DNA from 3 places in the Rhizobium hidalgonense genome. Region 1 is predicted to be linked to each of the others. Evidence: predicted binding sites of a transcription regulator. Region 1 holds the regulator's gene; each other region holds the start of a gene.
What was found. Region 1 encodes PhoB, which activates phosphate uptake and scavenging genes when phosphate is short. Its sites were predicted from a motif close to TGTCATNNANCTGTCAT; they were not measured.
Positions count from the first base shown of each region.

Region 2: a site for PhoB is predicted at 2,088-2,104, ahead of ppk2 (polyphosphate kinase 2). Genes of this name have one in related genera too.
Region 3: a site for PhoB is predicted at 2,328-2,344, ahead of FFM81_RS05425 (DUF1045 domain-containing protein). Genes of this name have one in related genera too.

Region 1 is NZ_CP054027.1:3,791,199-3,795,973, forward strand. Features, by position in the region: gene FFM81_RS18410 (aspartate aminotransferase family protein) at 1-233, opposite strand, end outside; gene FFM81_RS18415 (GcrA family cell cycle regulator) at 660-1,193, shown strand; gene phoB (phosphate regulon transcriptional regulator PhoB) at 1,553-2,236, opposite strand; gene phoU (phosphate signaling complex protein PhoU) at 2,373-3,086, opposite strand; gene pstB (phosphate ABC transporter ATP-binding protein PstB) at 3,131-3,946, opposite strand; gene pstA (phosphate ABC transporter permease PstA) at 3,963-4,775, opposite strand, start outside.
Region 2 is NZ_CP054028.1:156,065-160,839, reverse strand. Features, by position in the region: gene FFM81_RS22060 (ABC transporter ATP-binding protein) at 1-302, shown strand, start outside; gene FFM81_RS22055 (GMC oxidoreductase) at 386-2,038, shown strand; gene ppk2 (polyphosphate kinase 2) at 2,146-3,060, shown strand; gene FFM81_RS22045 (hypothetical protein) at 3,180-3,371, shown strand; gene FFM81_RS22040 (aldo/keto reductase family oxidoreductase) at 3,488-4,363, opposite strand; gene FFM81_RS22035 (LysR family transcriptional regulator) at 4,460-4,775, shown strand, end outside.
Region 3 is NZ_CP054027.1:1,164,550-1,169,324, forward strand. Features, by position in the region: gene FFM81_RS05410 (response regulator) at 1-372, shown strand, start outside; gene mnmC2 (tRNA (5-methylaminomethyl-2-thiouridine)(34)-methyltransferase MnmC2) at 409-1,128, opposite strand; gene FFM81_RS05420 (NAD(P)/FAD-dependent oxidoreductase) at 1,127-2,305, shown strand; gene FFM81_RS05425 (DUF1045 domain-containing protein) at 2,420-3,127, shown strand; gene puuE (allantoinase PuuE) at 3,241-4,164, shown strand; gene uraD (2-oxo-4-hydroxy-4-carboxy-5-ureidoimidazoline decarboxylase) at 4,164-4,664, shown strand; gene FFM81_RS05440 (HepT-like ribonuclease domain-containing protein) at 4,661-4,775, shown strand, end outside.

The DNA.
Region 1 (4,775 bases):
CGCTCCTGGCCGGGGATCTCATAGATATTGGAAAGGTGCCAGACCTTGTCGGCCTGCTCCTTCAGCGCTGCGACCACGTGCGGGTTGCTGTGGCCGACGGAGGTGACGGCGACGCCCGCGCCGAAATCGAGATATCGCTCGCCGCTCTCGGTGATCAGCCACACGCCCTCGCCTCGCTCGAACCGCAGCGGGGCACGAGAGTAGGTGTCATAAAGCGGCGCGGCTTCGGCCATGGCGCGAGTCTCCTATCGATGTTATCCAGCAGCGGACTCCGGCTAAGAAAAAACCAGGCCCGAAAAATCAAAAATGCCGCCTTGCGGCGGCCAGCGGCACTATTTCCTTTTCGCGCTGCAATGTCAACAAAACTGCGCCCTTAGCGTATGCAGCAAGGGTGTACAGCGGCATTTTCAGTCTTCAACAGGCAATATTGCAGAAATGCCACGCCGGGGCAGCAAGTTGGGGAAAACTACGAATTCGATTCATCCGGATTCCCGCGACTCTTGTCAGGGAGTCAGCCTCACACTAGGTTAAAGTTCAATTACTAGACTGCATGCGGCGGAACTAGTCACCAAAATTGATCAAGCGTTTCTTGTTTCGGAGGCTTCCGGGACAACGGTGAGGGATTCTGCCATCACCAACGCAGAAGGTGGAGACAGGGCATGAACTGGACAGACGAGCGGGTCGAGAAACTCAAGAAGCTTTGGGCCGAAGGACTGAGCGCCAGCCAGATCGCGGCGCAACTTGGCGGTGTCAGCAGAAACGCTGTGATCGGTAAAGTACATAGGCTCAGCCTTCCGGGCCGCGCCAAGGCCGGCGGCACCGCCGCCACGGCGCGCACGCCGAAACGCAATACCTCGGCGCCGCGCGCACCGAATTATGCCTCTCGCATCACCACCCGCACCGTTACCCGCCAGCAGGGCGCAACGATGCTGAAGGAAGAGATCGAGATCGAAACGGTCGAGGAAATGGAGTACGTGCCGAAGGGCAACGTGGTCGTGCCGATCTCGCGCCGCCTCGGCCTGACGGAACTGACCGAACGCACCTGCAAGTGGCCGGTCGGCGATCCGCTGAAGGACGATTTCCATTTCTGCGGCTGCGAATCCCCCGACAATTCGCCCTATTGCGGCTATCATCAGAAGCTTGCCTACCAGCCAATCAACGAACGCCGCCGGGCGGCAGCGCGGGCCGGCTGAGAAGCGGCATCGCTGGACATGAAAAACGGGCCGCGCGGCCCGTTTTTTTATGAGTAGAGTGGGAAGGCGGCCTTTGTGTTTGGCAACAAAGCCAGCCATACATTCCGTCATCCCAGGGCTTGACCCTGGGATCCACAACCAGGCACTCGGCTTCGATAATTTCCCTGCAGCTGGATGCCATCGCTCTTCTCACAGTGCCAGCCGCATGGATCCCAGGGTCAAGCCCTGGGATGACGGAGGAGAGGTGGTGCCTGGATGACGGAGGAAAGGCGGTGCCGGCTCATACGCCGCGCCGGTGCGATGAAAGGGCGTGGGAAGGGCTGTGCAGGCGGGAACGCCGACCACGCACTCCCTCAGCCTCAGGCTTCCATCGAATAACCGGCGCCGCGGACGGTGCGGATGACGTCTTGCATGTTGGAGAAATTCAGCGCCTTGCGCAGGCGGCCGACATGGACGTCGACGGTGCGTTCGTCGACATAGATGTCGTGGCCCCAGACGCCATCCAGGAGCTGCGAGCGGGAGAAGACCCGGCCCGGCGACGACATCAGGAATTCCAGCAGGCGGAATTCGGTGGGGCCGAGGCGGACTTCGCGACTCTTGCGGTGGACGCGATGGGTTTCGCGGTCGAGCTCGATATCGCCGCATTTCAATACCGTCGACAGCACCTCGGGGCGGGCGCGGCGCAGCATCGCCTTGACGCGGGCAACCAGCTCGGGGGTCGAAAAGGGCTTGACGACGTAATCGTCGGCTCCTGTGGAAAGCCCACGGACACGCTCGCTCTCTTCGCCGCGCGCCGTCAGCATGATGATCGGCAGGCGCTCGGTTTCCGGCCGCATGCGCAGGCGCCGGCAGAGCTCGATGCCGGAGACGCCGGGCAGCATCCAATCGAGGATGAGAAGGTCGGGCGTGCGTTCCTGAAGCCTGATTTCGGCCTCGTCGCCACGAAGGATGGTATCGACCTCGAAGCCTTCCGCTTCGAGATTGTAGCGAAGAAGCACGCTGAGCGCCTCCTCGTCTTCAACTACTGCAACTCTCGGGATCATGCGTATTGGTCTCCTCGCGCATGATCCTTAAACCGGGGATGATTTAAGCAATGCATCCTGCGCAAAATCAGAAAAGTGGCTGCGACCTCTTTGCGCGCCCCACATGGGCGCGCGCGCAATTGACGGGTGCGGACGGTTATTCCGTGACTGCACCAACGGTGTTGGCGCTGTCGTCCTTCGGACGGTCGCCTTCCGGCTGGGCGCCGGTTGCCATGTAATAGATCGTCTCGGCGATGTTGGTGGCGTGATCGCCGATGCGCTCGATGTTCTTGGCGCAGAAGAGAAGATGCGTACAGCTGGTGATATTGCGCGGATCTTCCATCATGTAGGTCAAGAGCTCGCGAAACAGCGAAGTGTACATTGCGTCGATCTCGTTGTCGCGCTCGCGGATCGCACTGGCCTTGTCGGCGGCGCGCGTCGTGTAGACGTCGAGCACTTCTTTGAGTTGGACGAGCGCCAGCTCGGACAGATGCTCAAGGCCGCGGGCGAGCTTGCGGGGAACGCCGGTGCTTTGGACGGCGATGACGCGCTTGGCGGTGTTCTTGCCAAGGTCGCCGACCCGTTCGAGATCGGCGGCAATGCGGATCGAACCCATGATTTCCCGCAGATCGGCGGCCATCGGCTGACGGCGGGCGATGGTAACGATCGCCTTGTCGCCGATTTCGCGTTCGGCGTGATCGAGGATCACATCGTCGGAGATGACCTTCTGCGCCAGCGCCGTGTCGCCGTTGACCAGCGCCCGGACGGATTCGGCAACCATCTGCTCGGCCAGGCCGCCCATTTCGGAAATCCGCCTGGACAGGAACTTCAGATCATCATCATAGGCAGAATAGATATGTGTCGATGCCATGGGGCTTTGTCCTTCGAATAACGGAAAGCTTCGTATCGCCAAAATCAGCCGAAGCGGCCCATGATGTAGTCCTGGGTGCGCGGATCGTCGGGATTGGTGAACATCTTGTCGGTGTCGTTCTCCTCGACGAGATTGCCGAGGTGGAACATGGCGGTGCGCTGCGAGACGCGCGCGGCCTGCTGCATGGAGTGGGTGACGATGACGATCGTGTAGTTCTCGCGCAATTCGTGGATCAGTTCCTCGACCTTGGCGGTGGCAATCGGGTCAAGCGCCGAGCAGGGCTCGTCCATCAGGATGACTTCGGGGCTGACGGCGACGGCACGCGCAATGCAGAGGCGCTGCTGCTGACCGCCCGACAGGCCGGTGCCGGATTCATGCACGCGGTCCTTGACTTCGTTCCAGAGACCGGCGCGCTGTAGGCTGGTCTCGACGATCTGGTCGAGATCGGCCTTCGACTTGGCAAGGCCATGGATGCGCGGGCCGTAGGAGACGTTTTCATAGATTGTCTTCGGGAACGGGTTCGGCTTCTGGAAGACCATGCCGACGCGGGCGCGAAGTTCGACGACGTCGATATCCGGATCATAGATGTCGTCGCCGTCGAGGGTGATCTTGCCGGCGACACGGCAGCCGTCGATCGTGTCGTTCATGCGGTTGAGGCTGCGCAGGAAGGTCGACTTGCCGCAGCCGGACGGACCGATCAGCGCCGTGACGGTGTTTTCGCGGATGTTCAGGTTTACATCGAAAAGCGCGCGCTTCTCGCCGTAGTAAACCGAGACGTCCTGGCCGATCATCTTATAAGGAACGGTGCTCATCTTCTGATCCAGCGCCTTTTCAACTGCAGCTTCGGTCAACATGTTCATGATCTTGTAACTCCGTTTACCAGCGGCGCTCGAAGCGACGACGCAAGAGGATGGCGCCCAAGTTCATGACGATCAGGAACAGGAGCAGGACGATGATGGCACCCGAAGTACGCTCGACGAAGGCCCGTTCGGCCTCGTTGGCCCACATATAGACCTGCACGGGCAGAGCCGTCGAGGGATCGAGCGGTGTCGTCGGCGCGTTGGCGACGAAGGCGACCATGCCGATCAATAGCAGCGGCGCGGTCTCGCCGAGCGCGTGCGCCAGGCCGATGATCGTGCCTGTGAGGATGCCGGGCATAGCAAGCGGCAGAACATGGTGGAACACCATCTGCATCTTCGAGGCGCCGAGGCCAAGGGCTGCAGCGCGGATCGACGGCGGCACGGCGCGCAGTGCGGCGCGCGTAGCTATGATGATCGTCGGCAGGGTCATCAGGGTCAGCACCAGACCGCCGACCAGCGAAGCCGAGCGCGGCAGGCCGACGAAGTTGATGAAGACGGAAAGGCCGAGCAGACCATAGACGATCGAGGGAACGGCGGCGAGGTTGTTGATGTTGACCTCGATCAGATCCGTCAGCCTGTTCTTCGGCGCAAACTCCTCGAGATAGATCGAGGCGGCAACGCCGATCGGCAGAGCGAGCACCAGCACGATCAGCATCAGGTAGAGCGAGCCGATGAGGGCGACGCCGAGGCCTGCGGCCTCCGGACGGCTGGAATTGCCGTTGACGAAGAGGCCGGTGTTGAACTGCTTGGACAGAGCCCCGCTCGCCTTCAGCTCGTTCATCCAGCCAACCTGCTTGTCGTTGACCTTGCGGTTCTTCTCATCGACGGT
Region 2 (4,775 bases), on a different replicon from region 1:
TTATCGTCGATCTCCGCGGCTATTCCTTCAGCCAGGCAGCGGCAGAAGGACCTGCCACACTCGGCTTTCGCCCTGAGCATCTTGTGCTCGACGGTGCATCGAGCGGCCTGCCGACCATTCCAGGCCGCGTTTCCGTCGTCGAGCCGATGGGTTCGGACGCCGTCGTCTGGTTCGATTGGGCCGATCAAAGCCTCTCGCTCCGGCTGATGGGCGACGTCGCTCTTGAGCCCGGCGATCCTCTCGCGCCCGGGCTCGATATCGCCAAAGCGTCGCTCTTCGGCGCCGATGGATCGCGGCTCTGATGCGCGGTCCCTTTGTTTCCCGCAGTTCCGAATGCGTTTTGCACTGCTTTGAGGAATTGCCCCAGGACAGGATTTGAAAAGACATGTCTGAGATTGTCTATGATGCGCTGGTGATCGGCTCCGGCGCGGCGGGTTCCTTCGCGGTTAGGGAATTGACGGAACAGGGGCTGTCGGTGCTGCTGCTGGAGGCCGGCCCTGCCGTCGGGCCGAAGGATTTCGACCCCGCGCGCAAGAAGGCGCCGGCAAGCAGCATCAATATCTGGGAGCGCGCGCGGGCCACCCTCAAGGGTCAACCGATCCAGGCGCGCGCAGCGTTTTTTACCGAGCGCTTCAGCCATTTTTTCGTCAACGACCGCAAGAACCCCTATACGACGCCGAAGGGCGAACCGTTCCTGTGGATCCGCGGCCGCCAGGGCGGCGGGCGCCTGCACAGTTTCGGCCGCGTGCTGCTGCGTTGGACCGACGACGATTTCAAGATCCGGTCGCGCACGGGAAAGGGCGTCGACTGGCCGGTCTCATATGACGAACTGACGCCGTTCTACGACGAGGTCGAGACTTATCTTGAGCTCTACGGCAACAAGGACGATGTGACCACCCTGCCGGACGGGGTCTATGCGAAGCCGGCAAACCTGACGCCGGCCGAACAGATCTTCAAGCAGGCTGTGGAAAGCCGCTGGCCGGAAAGACACGTCGTCTCCTGGCGCTATATCGCGCCGGACGCTGACCGCATGCCGCGACCGTTGCGCGATGCCAAGGCGACCGGCCGGCTGACGATCCGCTACGACGCCGTCGTCCGCCGCATCACCACGGACGAGAAAACCGGCCGCGCCACCGGCGCGGAATTCATCGATCGCAACACCGGCGAGCTATCGACCGCGCGTGCCGCCACGGTGGTTCTCTCCGCGTCGCCGATTGAGAGCGTGCGGCTGCTCCTGAATTCGGCTTCGGCAAGACATCCAGGCGGGCTCGGCAACAGCTCGGGCGCCCTCGGACGTTATTTCATGGACCAGCTTCCCTGTCTTGCCTTCGGATCCTTTTCGAAGGCGAAGGGCTGGGCGCACGACGAATCTGCCCCGACCGATCCGTTCTACAATCCGTCGGGCGGCATCTTCATCCCGCGCTTCGGCGAGGGTGACACGGCCCGCGGCGATTTCGACTACCAGGGCAGCGTCGGCCGGGCGCCGGTATCCGGGGAGACCGATGCGCGTCTCGCCTTCTTCGGCTTCGGCCGCATGCTGCCCTATGCCGACAATCGCATCACCCTCGATGGCAAGCGTCGGGATGCCTGGAATATTCCCGTGCCGCACATTCGCTGTGTCATGCAGGCGGAGGAGCAGGCGCTGCTTGCCCGGCAGGAGGAGACGCTGATCGCGATGATCAGGGAGGTCGGCGGCGAGCTCGAATTCATCGGCTCGCCCACCGGCCTCAAGGAGATGGGCAAGGGCGCCTTCCCCGAGGCTGATGCCTTCAGCCGCTTCATGTTCCGCAAATGGTTCCGCAAGACCATGTGCATGGGTGCGGCGATCCATGAAACCGGCGGTGCGCGCATGGGCGAGACCCCGCAGGCGTCGGTGCTCAACCCCTATAACCAGGTCTGGGACGCTCCGAACCTTATCGTTACCGACGCCAGCGCCTTCCCCGGCAGCGGCATCGCCGGCACGACGCTTACCGTCATGGCCCTGACGATCCGCGCCTGCCGGAACCTTGTCGACCAATACCGGACGGGGCAGCTATAGGCGTGGGAACGAGAGACGCGACTAATCCGTTTCAGCTTCGATCAGTGGTCGTCATATAACCTTCGCACTGACATGCTCCTGTCAACGAAAGCAGGAAGGAAAAGCCTATGTCGCAAACACATCAGGACCAACTCAGCCGGATCAAGGCCGAGATCGCCGACAGCTTCGATGAGGAGCTGGAAATGCAGATGGAGGAGGACCGGCTGGACGATCTGGTCGCCGAAGGAATGTCGGAACCGGCCGAGCAGACCCTCGAGCGAAAGATCTATTTCCGGGAACTCTTCCGGCTGCAGCACGAGTTGGTGCGGCTGCAAGATTGGGTTCAGCATAAGAAGCTGAAGGTGGTGGTGCTGTTCGAGGGCCGGGATTCGGCTGGCAAGGGCGGCGTGATCAAGCGCGTGACCCAGCGGCTCAATCCGCGGGTCTGCCGGACGGTGGCCCTGCCTGCGCCTACCGAGCGGGAACGCCATCAATGGTATTTCCAGCGTTATGTCCCGCATCTTCCCACAGCTGGCGAAATGGTGCTCTTCGACCGAAGCTGGTACAACCGCGCCGGCGTCGAGCGCGTGATGGGCTTCTGCTCCCCGGAAGAGCTCGACGAATTCTTCCGTTCGGTGCCTGAATTCGAACGCATGTTGGTCCGTTCCGGAATCGTTTTGATCAAATACTGGTTTTCGATCACCGATGAGGAGCAGGAATTCCGCTTCAAGATGCGCATCCACGATCCGCTGAAGCAATGGAAGCTTTCACCAATGGATATGGAAAGCCGTGTCCATTGGGAGGAATATACCAAGGCCAAGGAAGAAATGCTGGCGCGCACGCACACCAAGGAAGCGCCTTGGTGGGTGGTACAGGCAGTGGACAAGAAACGGGCGCGGCTGAACTGCATCGCCCACCTTCTTGAGCAGATTCCCTATGAGGATGTGCCGAAGCCGGATATCCAGCTGCCGGATCGCATCCGTCATGCCGATTACAACAGGGCGCCGGTCCCCGCTGAAATGCTCGTGCCGGAGCGATACTGAAAGCGCGGTCGTGGCCGATCCCTCTGGACCGTTTCCCAGCCGACACTAGGTTAGCTTGGAGAAATGAGACTTCGGACGTGGCGTTTGCGCTGAAAGACTGAGGTGACAGGAGGCTGGTTATGACGCGCTTTGCGAAACTGATCGTCCAGGAGGTTGCTCTGTCGGCGGTTCTGGCGGTCGGCACCGTCATCGGCATTCCAAAGCTGGCCGATCCGAATGCGATTGCCAATTATCCATTGGCAATCGTGGTTTTTCTGGCGATGTCATTGGCTCTCGTGGCCTATGAGCTTCTCACAAGGAAGCCATCCTGATTTATCGTCCGGCTTGAAAGCGTTAGAATTTTTCAACGGCCGGAAGGCACGTATCCAAGGTTATGATCGGTTTCGTCCAGCCGCGCCGGAGAAGATAGCGCACGCTCACATGGCTGTCAGGCGGCGATGTCAGCCATGCTGTTCAATTTTTCGACAGCATCATCCGGCAGCACCAGCTCGGCAGCTGCGAGGTTTTCCCTGAGATGACTGAGCGACGAGGTGCCGGGGATCAGCAGGATGTTCGGCGCGCGACGCAGCAGCCAGGCGAGTGCAACCTGCATGGGCGTGGCAGTAAGGCGTGCGGCGAGATCGGACAGGGTGGAGGATTGCAGCGGGGTGAAGCCGCCGAGCGGGAAGAATGGCACATAAGCGGTGCCCTCCCGGATAAGATCGTCAATCAGGCGATCGTCAGCCCGATGCACAAGATTGTATTGGTTCTGCACGCAGACGATTTCGGTGATCCCGCGACCTTCGACGATCTGCTTCGATGTGGCGTTGCTTAAGCCAACATGGCGTACCAGGCCTTGCCGCTGCAAATCGGCAAGCACCGTCAGCGGCGCTTCGATCGACCCTTCGGCAGGGCCATGCAGGTCGAACGCAATCCTGAAGTTGACAACGTCAAGCACGTCGAGGCCGAGATTGCGGAGGTTGTCGTGTACCGCCGCCGTCAACTCTTCACGCGAGAAGGCCGGAATCCAGGATCCGTCCGTGCCGCGGCGCGCGCCGATCTTGGTGACGATGACAAGGTCGTCGCGATAGGGATGGAGCGCTTCACGAATGATCTGGTTGGTGACGTGCGGACCATAAAAATCGCTTGTGTCGATGTGGTTGACGCCTGAAGCAACTGCCTCGCGCAGCACGGCCAAAGCCGCACCGTGATCCCTGGGCGGGCCGAACACGCCGGGGCCGGCAAGCTGCATGGCGCCGTAGCCGAGCCGCTTCACGCTGAAGTCGCCGAGTTTGAAGGTTCCGGACTGATCGATTATGGACATGATCTTACTCCTTTCAAGAGGTGACGCCAAGATAGGCGCTGTTGACGCGCGCGATAATCCGGTACAATCCGCACGGGCTGTGCGGAAAGGCGAACAATGAAGACAGACCTCGGTGATCTCACCGCCTTCGTGGCTGTGGCGCGGGCCGGCGGTTTTCGCGAGGGCGCGCGTGTCAGCGGCAGTAGCGCCTCCTTTCTCAGCGAGGCGGTGCGTCGCCTGGAGGCCGAGCTCGGTGTCCGGCTCTTCAACCGCACAACACGCAGCGTCGTCCCGACCGAAGCGGGCAAGGGCTTGCTGGAGAGGCTCGGCCCTGCTCTGACCGAGGTGGAGTTGGCACTGGACGTGGTCAACGGATTCCGCGACCGGCCGGCCGGCTCGCTGCGGCTCAACGTGCCGGTCAGCGCGGCGCGGC
Region 3 (4,775 bases), 1.7 Mb from region 1:
GAGGTCAACCAGATCGTCTTCAACCAGATCCTGCAGGGAACCGGCCTTTCCTTCCTCGTCGTCGCAAATGGCGAGGAGGCGGTCGCCGCCTGGGAGCGGCATACGCCGCGCATCATCATGATGGACGTGTCGATGCCCGTCATGAACGGCCATCAGGCGACCCAGACGATCCGCGAACGGGAAAAGGGGCAGGGGCACCGCGTGCCGATCATCGGCGTCACCGCCCATGCGCTCGAAAGCGATCGCGAGCTCTGCCTCGACGCCGGCATGGACGACTATATGTCGAAGCCGATCAGCCCGGAATTGCTGGAAGAAAAGATCCGGCAGTGGCTCGGCAAGGACGAACAGCAGCCGGGGCGTACGAGCTACTGATTGGGGATAATTCGGCAGCGATGGTGGTGTCGAGCGTCAGCGCTTTGTGCCGCAGAGCATTTCGCGTTTGCCGGCAAAGCCCTGGCGGCGCTCGACTGCAAAACCCGCGGCGATGAGATTGCGGCGCACGAAGCCGGCCGCGGCATAAGTGGCGAAGGTTCCGCCCGTCACAGTCTTTTCGGCGACCTGGCGCATCAGTTCCTCCGACCACATGTCGCTGTTGCGCGATGGGGCAAAACCGTCGAGATACCAGGCGTCGAAGCCGGGCCTTGCGGCTGCAACGCCGTCAAGTGCTCGGCCGCAGACGACGCTGAGCCTGGTCTGGGCGTCGAGATCAAGCGAGACGGTATCGGCAGGCGTTTGCGGCCAGGCTGCTGTTAGCGCCTCGCGCTCGGCATCGATCTCCGGCCAGTGCGAGAGCGCCCGGCCGATTTCTTCGCCGCGCATCGGGTGGAGTTCGAAAGAGATGAAATGCAGATGCTGGCCAGCCGCGCGGTGCAGCTTCCATTGCCGCCAGGTCTCGGCGAAGTTCAGGCCGGTGCCGAAGCCGAGTTCACCGATGACGAATTTATGCCGGCCGTTCCAGCGTTCGGATAAACCGTTGCCGGCGAGAAAAACGTGGCTGCATTCCACCCGCCCATCGGTCTGGCAGTAAAAATGATCGCCAAAGGCGGTGGAATAGGGCATATCGCCGTCGCGCCATTCGAGTGGCTGCGGCGCGCCCGCGCCAATCTGATCGGGGTTCACGTCTGTCATGGGAAAAGCCGATAATCCTCAGCCGGTCTCAGGTCAATCATCCTCAGGACTGCTGATCGTCGGCGGCGGCATCATGGGCCTCTGGGCAGCCGTTCATGCCGAGCGCCGCGGCATCGATACCCTGATTGCGGATGCCGGCAGATTCGGCGGTGGAGCGAGCGGCGGCCTGCTCGGCGCGCTGATGCCGCATATGCCTGACCGGTGGTCCGAGAAGAAGCAGTTTCAGTTCGATGCATTGGTATCGCTCGAAGCCGAAATCGCCATGCTTGAAACGGCGACCGGGCTTTCCGCCGGCTATCGCCGTTCGGGCCGACTGATCCCGCTGCCGAAGCCGCATCTCAACAAAATCGCACGCGGCCATTGCGAGGACGCCGAACGCCATTGGCAAGCCGGCGACCGCCACTTCCACTGGCATGTGCTCGACGGCCCGCCGGTCAGCGGCTGGATCGACCCCTCTGCCGGCGAGAGCGGCTTCGTGCACGACACGCTCGCCGGTCGTGTTGCGCCCCGCTTGCTGATTGCGGCGCTCGTCGCCTTCCTGAGGCAGGCAAAACATGTGCGTATTCTGGAACATGCATCGGTTGTCGGCCTTGATCCCGATCGCGGCATGGCCGAGATAAACGGTGAAAGCATTGGGTTCGGGCATTGCATCCTGGCTGCCGGCCATCAGTCCTTTCCGTTGCTGCAGGGCCTGACGCCGGGGCTGAAGCGACCGCTCGGCCAGCCGGTCAAGGGACAGGCGGCGTTGCTGAAAGCCGACCTCGACCCGGCGCTGCCGACGATCTTTCTCGACGGGCTCTATGTCGTTGCGCACGAGGGCGGGCATGTGGCGGTCGGCAGCACCAGCGAGAACCGTTTCGACGATCCCACGTCGACCGATGCCCAACTCGAGACACTGATCGAGATGGCGCGCCGCATCGTGCCAATCCTTCTCGACGCGCCTGTTGTCGAGCGCTGGGCCGGGCTTCGCCCGAAGGCGATCGACCGCGATCCGATGATCGGCCGCCATCCCGATCACCAACGCCTGATCGCACTGACCGGCGGCTTCAAGGTCAGCTTCGGGCTCGCCCATCGGCTGGCAGAGGCGGCGGTTTGTATCGCCAGCGATGCAGATTGCGGATTTTTGCTGCCGGAGAGCTTCGCGATATCAGGCCATATCGCGGCGGCTTCACGTTAAACGTGAATTCGTTGCAGCTTCGTTTCGTTATTCTGTCATGCAAATCACCTATTTGCTTGCGCATCGACAGCGCCTGAAATCACTGGCGCTGCTTTTCCTGATGGAGGAAATCGCATGCGCTATGCCATTTGCTTCACGCCTCCGGCGAGCGACCCGCTATCGCTCATGGCCGCCCATTGGCTTGGCCGAAACGCATTTTCAGGTGATATGCTGGAGCCTCCGGCAGTTCGTGGTCTGGGCATTCATGAGATCGCCTTCCATACGGCCGTGCCGCGACGCTATGGATTTCACGGCGTTTTGAAGGCACCGTTCCACCTGTCGTCGGATCTGTCCGAATCGCAACTCCTGCGCGATCTCATGCGTTTTTCCGGAACGGTCCTTCCCTTCCAGATTCCGCGCCTCGAAGTCGCCCGGCTCGGCAATTTCTACAGTCTGTTGCCGCACGTTCCCTGCGAGCAGATCCAATATCTCGCCTCGGTGATCGTGCAGGAATTCGACCGTTTCCGCGCGCCGCTCAGCGAGGCCGACATCGAACGCAGCGATCCGGATGGTTTGTCGGCGGCGCAGTTCTCAAACCTGCATCGCTGGGGCAATCCTTACGTTATGGAGGAGTTCCGCTTCCATATGCCGGTGACGGGCCCGGTCAACGCGATCGACATGCCGCGCATCGAGCCGGCGCTGCGGACGATTTTCGAGCCCGTGCTCAGGGAACCGGTCATGGTTTCGAATGTCGCGCTGATGATCGAGGAAGGCACCGGCGGACCTTTCCGGGTTCATTCGCTGCATCCCATGGGCAAGGTCAGCGCCCGCAAGATCGCTTGACTTCAGATGAGCTAACTTATTGCGCACAAAGGATAAAATTCCGCTGCGCAGTTTCCGTCTCGACATTCCGGCTGCGGATGCTACCGTTCTCCGTCTTTTCAGAAGGTGATTTGATGGTATCCGAGACTTATCCGCGCAATCTGGTCGGCTATGGGCGCCAGACGCCCGATCCGAAATGGCCGGGCGAGGCGCGCATCGCCGTGCAATTCGTCATCAACTACGAGGAGGGCGGCGAAAGCTGCATCCTCGAAGGCGACCCGGCCTCCGAAAACCTGCTGTCGGAGATCGTCGGCGCGGCCGCCTGGCCGGGGCAGCGCAACCTCAACATGGAATCGATCTATGAATATGGTTCGCGCGCCGGTTTCTGGCGGCTCTGGCGGATGTTCACCGGTCTCAAGGTGCAGGCGACCGTCTATGGCGTGACACTGGCGATGGCCCGCAATCCCGAGGCGGTCGCCGCTATGAAGGAAGCCGGTTGGGAAATCGCCAGCCACGGTTACCGCTGGCTGGAATACAAGGATTTTCCCGAAGAACTGGAACGCAAGCACATCCTCGAAGCTGTGCGTCTGCATACCGAACTCACCGGCGAGCGGCCCTATGGCATGTATCAGGGCAAGCCTTCCGACAATACGCTGCGGCTGGTGCAGGAGGAGGGCGGCTTTCTCTACTCCTCCGATTCCTATGCCGACGACCTGCCTTTCTGGGTCAAGGGCGTCGACGGGAAGCCTTTCCTGATCATTCCCTATACGCTGGAAACCAACGACATGCGTTTTGCCACGCCGCAGGGTTTCAACACCGGCGATCAGTTCTTCACCTATCTCAAGGACGCCTTCGATACGCTTTACGACGAAGGCAAGGACGGCAGCCCGAAGATGATGTCGATCGGCCTGCACTGCCGTCTCGTCGGGCGCCCCGGCCGGGCGGCAGCGCTGAAACGCTTCATCGAATATGTGCTGAAGCACGACAAGGTCTGGATCCCGCGCCGCATCGAGATTGCCGAGCACTGGCACAAGCACCATCAGCCGGACGCGATCTGATGCTATCGCGCGAGGATTTCGTTTCCCGCTTCGGCGGCGTCTTCGAACATTCGCCTTTCATCGCCGAGCGCGCCTATGACGCCGGCAGCGTGATCGAGCCGCTAACGGCATCAGGCGTGCATGCGGCGCTTGCCGCGGTCTTCCGCGCGGCAAGCCGGGAGGAACGCCTCGGTGTGCTTCGAGCCCACCCCGACCTTGCCGGGCGTCTTGCCATATCCGGCGAACTCACCGAGGACAGCCGCAGGGAACAGTCCGGCGCCGGTCTCGACCGCTTGAGCCCCGCCGAGCATGCCCGCTTCACCGAACTCAATTCGGCCTATGTCGAAAAATATGGCTTTCCCTTCATCATCGCCGTCAAAGGACTCGGCAAGGAGGATATCCTGGAAGCTTTCGAAACACGGATCGGCAATGGCCGGGACGAAGAATTTTCAACCGCGACCGCGCAGGTCGAAAAGATCGCGCTGCTGCGTCTGACCTCGATGCTGCCGGAGGCGCAATGAAGGAGAGGCGTGCCATCGACTATCTCAATGACATGCAAAAGGCGGCATCCGAAGCGCTGTCCTTCATCGGCGGAATGGATGAGGCGGCTTTCGCCGAGGACCAGCTCACTT